One region of the Exiguobacterium sp. CH10 genome, then DNA from elsewhere that is predicted to be linked to it. Evidence: predicted binding sites of a transcription regulator. Region 1 holds the regulator's gene; each other region holds the start of a gene.
The links. The regulator Rex, encoded in region 1, represses fermentation and respiration genes when NADH is low (regulators of the CRP and FNR family bind a similar motif). The targets are predictions, from matches to a motif close to TTGTGAAATATTTCACAA.

Region 1 (3,586 bases):
AAAATGAGGAGGTTCGGTTGCTCAAGCTTCAGCTTGGCCAACGTGAGACGTGCGCGTTCGCCGCCGGATAGTTCGTGGACACGCTTCATGACATCATCGCCGCTGAAGAGGAACTGTCCGAGAAGACTCCGCACTTCTTGCTCGCGCATGAGTGGCCAGTCGTTCCAAATCTCGTCGATGACACGGTTCGCGTCCGACAAGTTCTGCTGCTCCTGATCGTAGTAGCCGATCTCGACGCCGGTCCCGTAGCGGATATCACCGGTAAGAGCGGCTTGTTGTTTCGTCAATACTTTGAGAAGTGTCGACTTTCCGACCCCGTTCGGACCGACGAGAGCGACGGATTCCCCGCGCTGTAGTTGGAAACGGAGATTTTGGGCGATCGGTTCTTCATAACCGATGGCGAGGTCACTCGCGCTCAACACATCGTTCCCGCTCTGTCGTTTGATGGAGAACGAGAGGACAGCACTGCGTTCGTCACCGTCCGGAGCATCGAGGCGGTCGACTTTCTCCAGACGCTTCCGTACGCTTTGCGCCCGTTTCGTCGTCGTCGCCCGGGCGATGTTTCGCTGAATGAAGTCCTGCATCTTGGCAATCTCTTCTTGCTGCGACTCAAACTGCTTCTTCTCTTGTTCGTAGAGAGCGGCCTTTTGTTCGAGGTACTTCGTGTAGTTCCCGACGAAGCGGCGGCTCCGATGACGTGACAGCTCATAGACAACCGAGACGACGCGGTCGAGGAAGTATCGGTCGTGGGAGACGATGAGGACGGCGCCTTTATAGCCGCTCAAGTACTTCTCAAGCCATGCGAGCGTCTCGATGTCCAAGTGGTTCGTCGGCTCGTCCAAGATGAGCAGGTCGGGACTTTGAAGGAGCATCTTCGCCAAGGCGAGACGCGTCCGTTGTCCCCCGGAGAGCGTGTCGATCCGACGCTCGAAGTCGTCCGGATAGAAGCGCATCCCGTGAAGGACCGAGCGGATCGTCGCTTCATACTGGTAACCGCCGCGCTCTTTGAACGTGTGCTGCTCTTCATCGTAAGAGGAGAGGAGACGTTCGTAAGCCGCAGCGTCATTTAGGATTCGTTCGGATCCCATGTCGGCCTCCATGCGACGGAGCGTCTTCTCTTGCTCGATCAAGTCCGTAAAGACGGTGAGCATCTCGTTCCAGATCGTCTCGTCGGATTCGAGCCCTGAGTCTTGGGCGAGATAGCCGATGGTGACGTCTTTTGGCTTCATGATGTCCCCGGAGTCATAGTTATATTCACCAGCGATGACTTTCAAAAGCGTCGACTTCCCGGCCCCGTTTCGGCCGACGAGGGCGACGCGTTCGCCTTCCTGGATTTCGAGTTTGACGTTTTCTAAAATCGGCTCGACGCCGAAGGATTTGGATAAGTTATTGACTTGCAGTAGGATCAAGTGAAAAAACCCCTTTCTCTCTATTTAGTATACTGTATTTTTCAGCGATTTTAGGTATATTCGTTGAGTGGTCATGTGAATTCGTTTACAATCAAGGTGTATGAAATTCAGATTCGTTTGTAACGTGTCGTAAAAAGGAGGCTCTTTCCGTTGAGTCAAAACGAACCAAAGATTCCACAAGCGACAGCCAAACGGTTGCCACTATACTATCGATTTATTCAAAGCCTGCACGCGTCAGGTAAACAACGTGTCTCTTCAGCAGAACTGAGTGAGGCGGTCAAGGTCGATTCGGCTACGATTCGCCGTGATTTCTCGTACTTCGGTGCGCTCGGTAAAAAGGGATATGGCTATAACGTGCAGTATCTGTTAGACTTTTTCCGAAAGACACTGAATCAGGACGAGATTACGAATGTCGCCTTGGTCGGGGTCGGTCACCTTGGGACGGCATTCGTCAACTATAACTTCCTTAAAAACAATAACACACATATCGTCGTCGGGTTCGACGCAGACGAGACAAAAGTCGGCACGACGATGTCAGGCGTCCCAATTCATCACGTCGATGAGATGGAACAGATTATGAAGCAAAACAAGATTGACGTCGCCATTTTGACGGTACCTTCTGCCTATGCGCAGTCCGTCGCAGACGACTTGGTCCGTTTCGGCATCAAGGGCATCTTGAACTTCACACCGGCACGACTTACCGTACCGGACACGGTTCGCGTCCATCACATCGATTTGTCGATTGAGCTGCAGTCACTCATTTACTTTATGCAACACTATCCAACCGCTGAGGGGGTCCATCAATAATGGAATTACTAGCATCATCACTCGTCGTCGGGATTCCGGGTGGGGCGAGTCTATTCATCATCGCCATCATCGCGCTCATCATCTTCGGACCGAAGAAATTACCGGAGTTTGGTCGCGCGGCCGGACAAACGCTTCGTGAGTTCAAAAATGCAACGAACGGCATGATGAACGAGCACGACGAGAACGACAAGAAAGCTATCGAAAAGAAAGAGCAGTAAGCCATGAATCATCAACCTGATCAAGAGCGGGAACTCACCGATCACTTGACAGAGCTGCGGAGACGACTGATGCTATCTGCATTTGTCGTCTTTGCCTTCTTTTTGATGGCTTTGCCGAGTGTCAAATATGTACTCGCGTACTTGCAAGAAGATCTCGTCGAACGCGGGCTCGAACTGAACGCCTTTGGGGTCGCGGACCCGCTCATGATTTACTTGAACTTGGCGCTCATCATCGGCCTGATTGCGGCGAGCCCATTCCTACTGTATCAAGTGTGGGCGTTTGTCGCACCCGGTCTGCATCCGAATGAACGAAAAGGTACGCTCGCTTATATCCCGATCATCTTCGGATTATTCTTGATCGGCCTTGCGTTCGCCTACTACTGGTTATTCCCGCTCGTCCTCGATATCTCGACGGACCTCGGGCAAGACCTTGGACTCGAACAAATCATCGGGGCGAACAATTACTTCACGTTCTTGTTGCAACTGACGATTCCGTTCGGTCTATTGTTCCAATTGCCGGTCGTGACGATGTTCTTGACCCGGATTGGTGTCGTGACACCATACTTCTTATCAAAAATTCGTAAGTATGCGTACTTCGCGCTATTCGTAGTCGCGGCATTCATCACACCACCGGATTTGACGTCGCACCTTATGGTGTCATTGCCACTCTTCTTCCTATATGAAATCAGTTTATCGATTTCACGCGTCGCCTACAAAGGGGTGCTGCGCCGGGAGAAAGAAGCGATGGTGCAAGAACAGATGGATTTAATGAAACAGATGAATGAGAAATGAGCATCGTTCCGTAAATGGGATGATGCTTTTTTATATGCATTCCACTGTAGTTCAACTTGTGTTCAAACTTTAGACACTTTTACGTGAAATAGTGAGCATAGTCGTTGAATCCTATATTGTGAAATAGTACACTAAAGTCAGGAAGTGAATGTGATATTTATCACAATATAAAACAAAACGTATTGTTTAAGATAAAAGGAGAGACGACTCATATGAAAATCGCAGTCATCGGATGTACACACGCAGGAACAGCAGCTGTCAAAGGGTTACTCAATCGATACAACAATCTCGACATCACCGTTTACGAGCGGAACGACAACGTCAGCTTCCTCTCGTGTGGGATTGCGCTCCATGTCGGTG
Region 2 (3,586 bases), on a different contig from region 1:
AGTTGTGGATACTCTTCCGGATGTTCCATTGCGTCGAGAAGCGTCTCGCGGTTGAAGACGTTGACGTTCAAGTGATGTCCTTTGTGCTCTCCACTCATATACCCATCGAGAAGTGCCGCCAAATTGAGTTCGCGTGCGATTTCTTCTTTTCCAAGTGCTTTCGGTACGATTGAGAACGTATATGAGATCCCGTCTTGTGCGTGTTCAAATGGAAGTTTCGCAACAGATGAGAGCGATGCAGCCGCACCTTTCGTATCCCGTCCATGCATCGGGTTGGCACCTGGAGCGAATGGTTCACCAGCACGGCGACCGTCTGGCGTATTCCCTGTTTTCTTCCCGTACACGACGTTTGATGTGATGGTAAGGACCGATTGCGTATGAAGCGCGTCACGGTATGTTTTATGTTTCCGTACTTTTTCCATGAACGATTCGACGAGTTCGACGGCGATTGCGTCGACACGGTCGTCATTGTTACCGAATTTCGGGAAATCGCCTTCTGTTTCGAAATCAACGATGATTCCTTCTTCATTACGGACCGGTTTGACGCTTGCGTATTTGATTGCTGAAAGACTATCTGCCGTTACAGAGAGACCGGCAATCCCACAAGCCATCGTCCGTAAGATTTCTGGATCGTGAAGTGCCATTTCGATACGTTCGTACGCATATTTGTCATGCATGAAGTGAATGACGTTGAGCGTATTCACGTATAGTTCTGCCAACCAGTCGAGTGTACGGTCAAAGTCGGCATATACTTTTTCGTACGTGAGCACATCTTCTGCATTCATCTCCCAAGCAGGAGCGATTTGAGCACCGCTCTTCTCGTCACGTCCGCCATTCATGCTATAAAGAAGGGCTTTTGCCATGTTTGCACGCGCACCGAAGAATTGCATCTGTTTTCCGATCTTCATCGGTGACACACAACATGCGATACCATAGTCGTCACCGAATTGTGGCATCATCAAGTCATCGTTCTCATATTGAATCGCCGATGTTTCAATCGACATTTTCGCACAGTATTGTTTGAAGCCTTCTGGTAGCTTCGTCGACCAGAGAACGGTCAAGTTCGGCTCTGGAGCAGGACCGAGGTTCGTGAGTGAATGTAAGAATCGGAACGAGCTCTTCGTGACGTTCGAGCGACCATCTTCACTCATCCCACCGATTGACTCCGTTACCCAAGTCGGGTCACCTGAGAACAATTCGTTATAGTCTGGTGTCCGTAAGAATTTGACGATCCGAAGCTTCATGATGAAGTGATCTACGATTTCCTGAACGTCCGATTCTGTTAAACGACCAGCTTCAAGGTCACGTTCAGCGTACACATCAAGGAATGTCGAGACGCGTCCGAGTGACATCGCGGCACCGTTTTGCTCTTTGATTGCAGCAAGGTATGCCAAGTACACCCATTGATACGCTTCTTGCGTGTTTTCAGCAGGGCGACCGAGGTCAAATCCATAAGCTGCCCCAAGTTGTTTAAGTTCTTGAAGCGCACGCAGTTGTTCCGATAGTTCTTCCCGGTCACGGATGTCTGATTCAGATAAGAATCCACCCCGTTTCGCCAAGTCTTTTTTGCGTTCTGCCATCAAGAAATCAATTCCGTAGAGCGCGACGCGGCGATAGTCACCGATAATGCGTCCACGACCGTACGCATCCGGAAGACCTGTGATGATCCCTGATTTACGAGCGGCCCGCATTTCAGGCGTGTAGGCATCGAAGACACCTTGGTTATGTGTTTTACGAATCTCTGAGTAAATTTTTGTGATTTCTTCATCTGGCTCGAAACCATATGATTCTAGTGCGGCATCCACCATGCGAATCCCGCCATTCGGGTGAATCGAACGTTTGAACGGCTCATCCGTCTGAACGCCAACGACTTTCTCTAATTCTTTGTTTAAGTAACCTGGTCCATGCGACACGATTGTCGATGGTGTGTGTTGATCGACGTCCCAAACGCCTCCGCGTTCACGCTCTTCTTTTGTCAGTTCCATCACACGGTTCCAAAGAACGTTTGTCGCTTCTGTCGGACCTGCTAAAAACGTATCGTTCCCTGTGTATTCATGACGGTTCAAACGGATAAACTCACTGACATTGACTTCATTCGTCCACTGACCAGGGACAAAACCTGACCATGCGGATTTGATTTCGGTTGCCATGTTGATTCACTCCTCATTCTCGAAAGTAACTGCGTGTTATCTATACTGTGAGTGTACGTGAAAACGTGAACAATATGTTTTACAGTCTTGTGAAACTTGTAACAATCTTATGAACGTGATGACATAGCCGTTTTTGAAAGCGTTTTACAAACTGTTATATTCGATTAATTATATAGTTTGAAACAGCTGAATCCCATTTCATTAGGGTCGAACTATGATCTGTACTAATTTGATTGTTCTGTGACGAACTATACAGTTTTTGGGGTGATAAATCTCACATCACTCGGTTAGAACTTGAATTTTTGTGTCGTATCAGACACAATGAAGGCAGAACATTGTATAAGAGGAAGGGGTTCTACTCATGACGTACGAACCATTAACACCAAGCCACGCCTTTCAAGTCGGCGATCGCATCTCACTAAAGGTCGACGAAGCCGGTGAAAAGCGTGATGGATTTATCACAGAATTTGAAGATGGAGGGTTTTGGATTCGCTTTGACGATGACATCGAGAACGAAGATTTTATCGATTATCGCGACCAATTACTCGCCGGACTTTTGTCGCGTCCAATCCATGTCATCACGACACATCCGGAACTGAAACCGTTCGAGAAAATGACGTCCGAGTTACAGTATCGCGTTTATCAAGGATTCACGATTGAGAAAGTTGAATTGACAGCAGAAGGCGCGGATGCCCACATCCAACTCATCGAAGACGGTCAAACGTATACACAGACGTTACGTTCTTCAATGGAAGATGGCCAGGAGCATGTTCGCTATATTTGACGAGGGAGCGCTTTCGCTTCCTTTGTTTTTGCCTAAAGATAAGGAGACCTATTATGAATTTTACAAAACCTTTTATTAACGAGACGTGGGAACGGATGGGCTTTAACGAGCCGATGCCGGTCCAAAAAGAAGCGTTCCCCCTACTATTAGATGGAAAAGACGTGACAATCGAGGCACCGACCGGAACGGGTAAAACACTCGCTTACCTGCTCCCAGCGATTGAAAAAATCGATCCATCGAACGACCGAATCCAAGTTGTCGTTGTCGCTCCAACTCGTGAACTTGTTATGCAGATCCAACAGGTCGCGCAACGTTTCACCGAAAAAGGCGATGTTCGCATCGGCTCGTTCATTGGCGGTGTCGAATTGAAACGTCAAATCGATCGAATCAAGAAAAAGCCGCATTTAATCGTCGGGACACCGGGACGTCTCGTCGAATTGATTGACAAGAAAAAGCTGAAGCTCCATGAGACACATACCGTCATTCTCGATGAAGCCGACCAAATCATCGATAGCGGTTTGACAGAAGCGGCAGAACGCATCATCAAGCATACTGCGCATGAGCGTCAACTTGCACTCGTCTCAGCAACACTCACCGATTCACTCAAAGAGTGGTCGGCACCGTTCATGAACGAGCCGGCACATATCAAAAT
Region 3 (3,586 bases), on a different contig from region 1:
GACGCTTGCCATCGAAGAAGTGCTCCCCCTTCTAGCGGAAGCTGGTATCACGTTAGAACCGTTTGGGGGAAACACGTTCCTCGTGCGCGAGATTCCGACATGGTATCCACAACATGACTTAGAGGGTACAATTCGTGATCTAGTGGAGATGGCGATTCAACAACGCTCGATTGACATCGCGAAATATCGAGAGGAAGCATCAATCCTCATGGCGTGTAAACGATCGATTAAAGCGAATCATCCACTCAATATGGACATGATGCGACAATTGATTGATGATTTAGGTCGTACGACGTCTCCATTCACTTGTCCGCATGGTCGTCCGATTCTCGTGAAGTGGAGCACGTATGAACTCGAGAAGTTGTTCAAACGTGTCATGTAATCGTCTTGTTACCTTGTTTTAATACGATGTAACGTTTATTTACGAGTCCTCATGGGAAAACTATACACATGTCACTCAACGCATCGAGGTTGAGAGGTGGCTTTTTCACTGCCTCACCCTCAAGATGTCGACATGAAATGTATATCCATGTAGGAGGAAAAGAAAATGACGAACAAACTTCAAGTTTCAAAACGAGAATTACGCCCACGATCACTACGCACGAAGTTGCGTAACGAAGGAAAAGCGTTAGGAGTTGTTTATGGTTACAAAGTAGACAGCACACCAATCGTGTTTGACGAGATGGACCTTCGTAAAATTCTTCGAGACCATGGTGACAACGCTTTGATTGAACTCCATTTCGATGGAAACAAAATCAATACGCTCGTGCACGGTTCAGAAACAAATCCGTTCACAAACTTCTATCAGCACGTCGAATTCATGGCTGTGAAGATGGATGAAGAGACAGAAGTCGAAGCGGATATCGTCCTTGTCGGCGACGCGAAAGGTGTCAAAGAAGGCGGATATCTCGCTCAGTCGCTCTATAAAGTAACGGTTTCTGCGACACCTGCCAACATCCCTGAACGCATCGAACTCGACGTGTCAGACCTCGAAATCGGTGACTCGGTGACGGTAGCGGATCTTCCAGAAGACAAAGCATACACGATTGTCTCTGAACCAGATATGCACATCGCCTCTGTGAATGAGCCGGTTGCTGAGGAAGAGGAAGAAACTGAATCAGAGGAAGGTTCGACTGAAGAAGAAGCTTCAGAAACATCTTCTGAAGAAACAGAAGAATCGACTGAAGATAAAGAATAATTGTAAAGAAAGTGCTTCGAGAAATCGGAGCACTTTTTCTTTGTCACAAATCCGCCATATGTAAACGATTACGATGTGAACACTCTGTCAATTCCCTCAAGAGGTGATTGCCAACAGAGACTGTACAGTTTATATTGTTAATGATTTCACATATTAGAACTGATACTTTCCTATTTAATTATTCAGAAAGAAGGGTTTGTGACATGGCATCAATGGAAATCCATGCACTCGAATCATTACGGAAAAAAGCACAGGCTTCCTCGCAAATGATTCATTATCGTCCAATGGAATACTTTTTACGGGCAATGTTAGCCGGGATTTTTATCGGCTTTGCTTCAATCTTCACGCTGAAAGTCGTCAACGGTATGTATTTAGCGGAATCTCCGTTCACGACACTCATCGGGGGCTTCTCGTTCGGGATTGCGCTCGTTATGATCATCTATGGGGGAGCCGAGTTGTTTACGGGGAATACGATGTATTTCACGACGTCGACACTTCGCGGCTATACAACGCTCAGCGACACGATGCTCGTTTGGTTATTATGCTTCGTCGGGAACGCACTTGGGGGAATCCTATTTGCGTTACTACTTGCACCGACTGGCGTCATCCAAGAACTTGGCATGAACAACTGGTTGTTCTCAGTCGTCGAGGGGAAAATGCATCACACGACGGTCGAAATTTTCTTCCGCGCCATCTTCTGTAACTGGATGGTCTGTCTCGCCATTTTCTTACCGAAACAAATGAAAAATGAATTCGCTCAAATTTTCTCGATGATTTTCCTTGTTGCCGTCTTCTTCGCTTCAGGATTCGACCATGTTATCGCCAACTTCGTCTTGTTCGCCTTGACGCTCGTCGTTCCACATCCTGAAACGATCAGCATGGCAGGTGCAATCCACAACTTGATTCCTGCGACATTCGGTAATATTATCGGCGGCGCCCTCTTCATGGGAGCCATCTATACATGGCTCAACTCAAAAGGTCTCCGTGAGGCACAAGAATTAGAGGAAGAAGTCGAATTAAAAGTCGTCAAAGCTGCTAAATAAATGACGTTTGTCACAAATAACGCTGGGCCTTGTCTTACCGAAGACGAGGCTCTTTTTTGTCGTATGCTCACACGTAAACTGTCACAATATCGACTCGTGACCATCAAGAAAAATACGTGTCATAATCTATATATAGGATTTTAAAAACTTTTTTGAATGTTTTTAATCCATATATAGTGAGGTGATGGGTTTTGAAATTACTGCAGTTGTATGAGGATGTTTGCGTCTTACCAGACCAAGACTTAGTACAAGAAAATGCGAATGTGGACGGAAAGTCCCCACTTGGGAAACTAGCACGACTCTCTTCAGAAGTGTCGAAAGAATTGTCGCAGACATATTTGATGTCGGAGCGCTCAAAACAGGCCGTCACTGATAACTATTTATACGTGCACGACGCCGACTATTACATCACAGGATCGACGACATGTTGTCAAATTCCACTCGGTCAATTGTTGAATGACGGTTTCCATACCGGGCATGGGACGATTCGGTCGCCAAAGGACATTCGCTCCGCCATGGCGCTCGCGTCCATCATCCTTCAAGCGAATCAAAATATGCAGCATGGGGGTCAAGCGTTCCCGATGTTTGACGTCGATTTGGCACCGTACGTCGAGAAGACCTATGAGCGCCAATTGAGCAAACTCCAATCACTCCCTGTTGACTGGGACAAGACACAATTGGAACAACTCGCAGAAGAAGAGACGATTTCGGCGACATATCAGGCGTGTGAGGCGTTCATTCATAATGCGAACTCGATGCATTCACGAGGTGGCGGTCAAGTCCCGTTCGTCTCAATCAATTACGGGACGGATACCTCAAAGTGGGGACGCATCCTCATTCGGGAGTTACTTCGTGCCACAGAACGTGGGTTAGGGAATGGAGAGACCCCGATTTTTCCTATTCAAATCTTTAAAGTGAAAGAAGGCATCAACTTCAACGAGGACGACCCGAACGTTGATCTCTTTCGTGAAGCGTGTCGCGTCACAGGCAAACGGCTCTTCCCGAACTTCTCCTTCATCGATGCCCCGTTCAATGCCGCTTACTATGATGGATCGCATGAATCTGAAGTGGCGTACATGGGCTGCCGCACTCGGGTTATGGGAAATCGCCACGGTGAGGAGACGTCAGTCGGACGTGGCAACTTATCTTTCTCCACACTCAACTTGGTGAAGATGGCGCTTGTCTCTGAATCACTAACTGACTTTTACCGCATTCTTAACCGATATATCGATATCGGCATCGAACAGTTGATCGAGCGTTTCGAGTATCAATGTACACGTCGCGCTGAAGAATTTCGTTTTCTTTACACACAAGGTGTCTGGCGTGGAAGTGAGCAGTTACATAT
Region 4 (3,586 bases), on a different contig from region 1:
TCACCAATCATATGCCACCTCTATAAGTTAAATTATATTGAACTTTATGTTTACATTTCACTCGATTACCTTTATGATAATGTTAAATCACATTTAACTATTTTGTAAAGGAGTGTTCTCTATGAAATTCTTATCTTCCAATTTATCGATTTTATTACTCGGTAAATTCATGTCACTTTTCGCATCCAACTTATTTACGTTCGTAGCGGGATTAACGGTGTTGACGACGACTGGATCTGGATTACAATTCGCATTTGTCTTACTGGCAGGCACATTGCCACGCGTTCTTTTGTCACCATTTGCCGGCGCTTATGCGGACAAACTTGACCGAAAACGAGTCATCATCAAGATGGAGTCTTTGAATGGAGGATTATTTTTACTCGCAGGGATCGCAAGTTTGCTTTGGACGTTCGAAGCACCTGCCTTTTATGTCATCACATTCTTCCTATCCATCGTCTCTACCTTCTTATCGGTCACGCTATCGAGTTCGATCCCACTTCTATTCGAAGAGGAAGAGCTTCAACGTGCCAACTCCCTCATTCAGAGCATCATCTCCATCTCAAGTATCGGCACTCCGCTTCTTGCCGGAGCACTGTTTAAACTCATACCGATTTCAGCTTTTTTATTCAGTTCAGCCCTATTCTTCATGATTGCCGCCTTGCTTGCTTCTCGACTCACATTTCATCAGAAAGAGATTGCTCCAACCGAACAATCCACCTGGGAAGATGTACGGTCTGGTCTCTCTTATTTGAAGCAGCAACGAGTTTTATGGACTGTCGCCGTTCTAGCTGCCTTCTTGAACTTCTTTTTCGTCGCGACAGAAGTGTTGTTCCCGATAGCCGCTTTACAAGAGGTCGGCGTGTCTCCGTTTCAGTTTGGACTACTTGAAAGCATGGTTGCCATTGGATTCTTAATCGCTTCTTTACTTCACGCCTTGCCACTATTCAAAATCAAACATCGCCTGTCGACCATGCGATCTGCACTGACCATACTCAGTGTTCTATTTGTCGGCCCTGCCATTCCATTATATTTGAACTTCAACATCCTCACTTCGATTTTCTTTTTCGCAATGTTCGCCTTATTGAGTGGTTTCTTTATCGTACGTGTCAACGTTCCGATTCAATTGCTTTTACAAACGAATACGGATCCGAATTATTTAGGTCGCGTGATCGGGGTACTCGAGTCACTTGCGATGGGTATCACGCCAATCGGTTTTATTCTATTCGGGGTATTGAGTGATCTTGTACCAGTCGCACATCTATACACTGCATGTATGATTGGCCTACTCCTATGTACCTTCACGCTCACATATCGGATTCGCCATGACATCCAAGCGGAACGAGCAGCAGCTCAGTCAATTGAACAAGCATCTTAACAAAAAAAGACATCGAACGAATCAGTTCGATGTCTTCTCTGTTGACGGGAGTACCCGTTTCTCTAATAAAAATGGTCCGAATGGGATGACGGATGCCATGACGGCAAGCGTCAGCACTTTGAAGCCCCAACGGAAGCGCCACGCCATGTACATGGCCGCAAGTACGTAGGCCACAAACAAGAAACCGTGCGCTGCGCCGACAATACTGACCGCGAGTGGAATACCCGCCATATACTTCAATGGCATCGCGATAAACAGTAACAACAAGAAGGACACACCTTCTGTGTAGCCAAGCCATTTAAAATGAGTCGTAGTCATATGCGTTCTCCTTTATCTCTGTAGGCTATATCTATCGTAGCCGAAACATGAGAGGTTTGTCACAGGAGAGTGCATAAAAGTTACGAAGCTATTTGACGATTTGGTGAACGATGCAATACTTTCGTTTCGACGAAGTTGCGAAGGAACAAACCATCGACTCCGATTTTCCCTGCGTTATGTCCAGCAACCAAAATCAATACAGATACGATCAACATCGTTGGGTTCGTACTGACCGTTCCAGAGAGCAAGAAAGCCATGTTCATGACAAGCCCGAAGAACGCCGCGCTACGTGTGAGTGCACCGAGCAATAACCCTAACCCGACCAAAAATTCACCATAAGGAATGAGGATATCGAACAATCCAGCGTTTGGAATCGCAACGTTTTCTAAGAATGCAGCCCACCATCCTGCGACAGCTGGATGTTCTCCAGTCGCGAGTGTCACCGCGTTGTTTAAGAATCCCTCCGTTCCAAAGCCACCTGTGATTTTACCCCAACCTGCTGTTAACCAATGATAACCGAGCCATACACGTAACACCGTCAAGATTGCCGTAGCGATGTTATGATTTTGCCAAAATTTCGTGAACATGATGATTCCTCCTTTTCAAGAAATTGAATAAATGAATAATGTGATTACATTCACAATATACCATCTATGTTCACTATTTCACATATGAATTTTTGTTTGTTCATGATTCGTCCATATGTACGTCACACTCTATTCATATCCATCAAAAAGACGCCTACTTGAGGCGTCTTTGAGGATTTTACAAGGTCACTTCTTGAGGTGGCTGACCTTTCTTGTTCATCACACGCATCGATTCCGGCTCGATTTTGAGGATGACCAGCTTCGGATCGTCTGGTCCATCAAACCAGCCTTCGAGTTTGTCGTTCCACACTTTTTCTTTCATCGATTCATCATCTGACACAGTCGCTTTCCCTAAGATTTCTAAGTACGTGTCGCCGACCCCATCGCCATCATAACCAATCAAAATATGCGTATATGGATTCTTCTCTAATTCCTCCACCTTATCTGTATCGTTCGAGGTTGCTGTGTAGAGTGTAAAATCATCATGGAAAAATGTCATGTAACGACTATGTGGCTTCACCTTATACACGGTCGCCATCGTCCCTACATCACTTGAATCTAGGATTTTTAAAGCTGTTTCTTTTGCACTCATTCCGAATTCCTCCTTCATGATTTGTCGCTCGTATACTGTTCCCTCAAACTACACGATTAAACACAAAAAAACCTGCTCGCCGATGCGAGCAGGTATCATATTCCTTAGAAAGGAAGATTAGATTTTTTCAACGTTAGAAGCTTGTGGTCCACGAGCTCCGTCTGTGATTTCGAAAGTTACTTCTTGGCCTTCTTCAAGTGTTTTGAAGCCGTCGCCTTGGATTGCTGAGAAGTGTACGAATACGTCGTCTCCGCCTTCCATTTCGATGAAGCCGTAACCTTTTTCTGAGTTAAACCATTTTACTTTACCTGTGTTCATGAATGAACCCTCCTGAAATAAACGCTATGCGTTATAGTAGTGCCTTACTAGAAAAAACTTGACCAAAAAAAATACAAGCCTCTGGATTATCTAATGAAAAATAATCCCAAGCACTTGTGAATTATGATTCCAGCTATTCTTAATTAAGCACATATTGAATATAACACGACTAGATGCTTCTGTCTAGTAAATACTTCTGATTGCTAAAAAACGGGGTGAAACGGGTACATGCTAGAGAAGATGATGCGAGGAGGATCTTATGATGAAAAACACAAGCGACCCGCAATCAATCGCTTCGATGATTGCCTCTTATTCTGATTGGTCGGAAGAAGACCTCATCCAGCGAACACTCGAATGGCACCGCGCCACGCGCGAGACAGCTTACTCAGAGCAGCA

Region 2: a site for Rex is predicted at 2,238-2,255, ahead of pflB (formate C-acetyltransferase). Genes of this name have one in related genera too.
Region 3: a site for Rex is predicted at 1,333-1,350, ahead of KNP04_RS10100 (formate/nitrite transporter family protein). Genes of this name have one in related genera too.
Region 4: a site for Rex is predicted at 2,319-2,336, ahead of KNP04_RS11520 (DoxX family membrane protein). Genes of this name have one in related genera too.

Annotation. Positions count from the first base shown of each region.
Region 1 covers NZ_JACSKO010000005.1:11,002-14,587, forward strand. The annotation lists gene KNP04_RS13360 (ABC-F family ATP-binding cassette domain-containing protein) at 1-1,409, opposite strand, end outside; gene KNP04_RS13365 (redox-sensing transcriptional repressor Rex) at 1,560-2,216, shown strand; gene tatA (twin-arginine translocase TatA/TatE family subunit) at 2,216-2,434, shown strand; gene tatC (twin-arginine translocase subunit TatC) at 2,438-3,226, shown strand; gene KNP04_RS13380 (FAD-dependent oxidoreductase) at 3,439-3,586, shown strand, end outside.
Region 2 covers NZ_JACSKO010000004.1:71,091-74,676, forward strand. The annotation lists gene pflB (formate C-acetyltransferase) at 1-2,150, opposite strand, end outside; gene KNP04_RS12590 (hypothetical protein) at 2,512-2,934, shown strand; gene KNP04_RS12595 (DEAD/DEAH box helicase) at 2,988-3,586, shown strand, end outside.
Region 3 covers NZ_JACSKO010000002.1:639,193-642,778, forward strand. The annotation lists gene mutL (DNA mismatch repair endonuclease MutL) at 1-382, shown strand, start outside; gene KNP04_RS10095 (50S ribosomal protein L25/general stress protein Ctc) at 548-1,198, shown strand; gene KNP04_RS10100 (formate/nitrite transporter family protein) at 1,411-2,241, shown strand; gene KNP04_RS10105 (anaerobic ribonucleoside triphosphate reductase) at 2,433-3,586, shown strand, end outside.
Region 4 covers NZ_JACSKO010000003.1:212,088-215,673, reverse strand. The annotation lists gene KNP04_RS11535 (helix-turn-helix domain-containing protein) at 1-11, opposite strand, end outside; gene KNP04_RS11530 (MFS transporter) at 122-1,375, shown strand; gene KNP04_RS11525 (DUF3817 domain-containing protein) at 1,397-1,693, opposite strand; gene KNP04_RS11520 (DoxX family membrane protein) at 1,774-2,280, opposite strand; gene KNP04_RS11515 (pyridoxamine 5'-phosphate oxidase family protein) at 2,459-2,872, opposite strand; gene KNP04_RS11510 (cold-shock protein) at 2,990-3,190, opposite strand; gene KNP04_RS11505 (glycoside hydrolase family 55 protein) at 3,453-3,586, shown strand, end outside.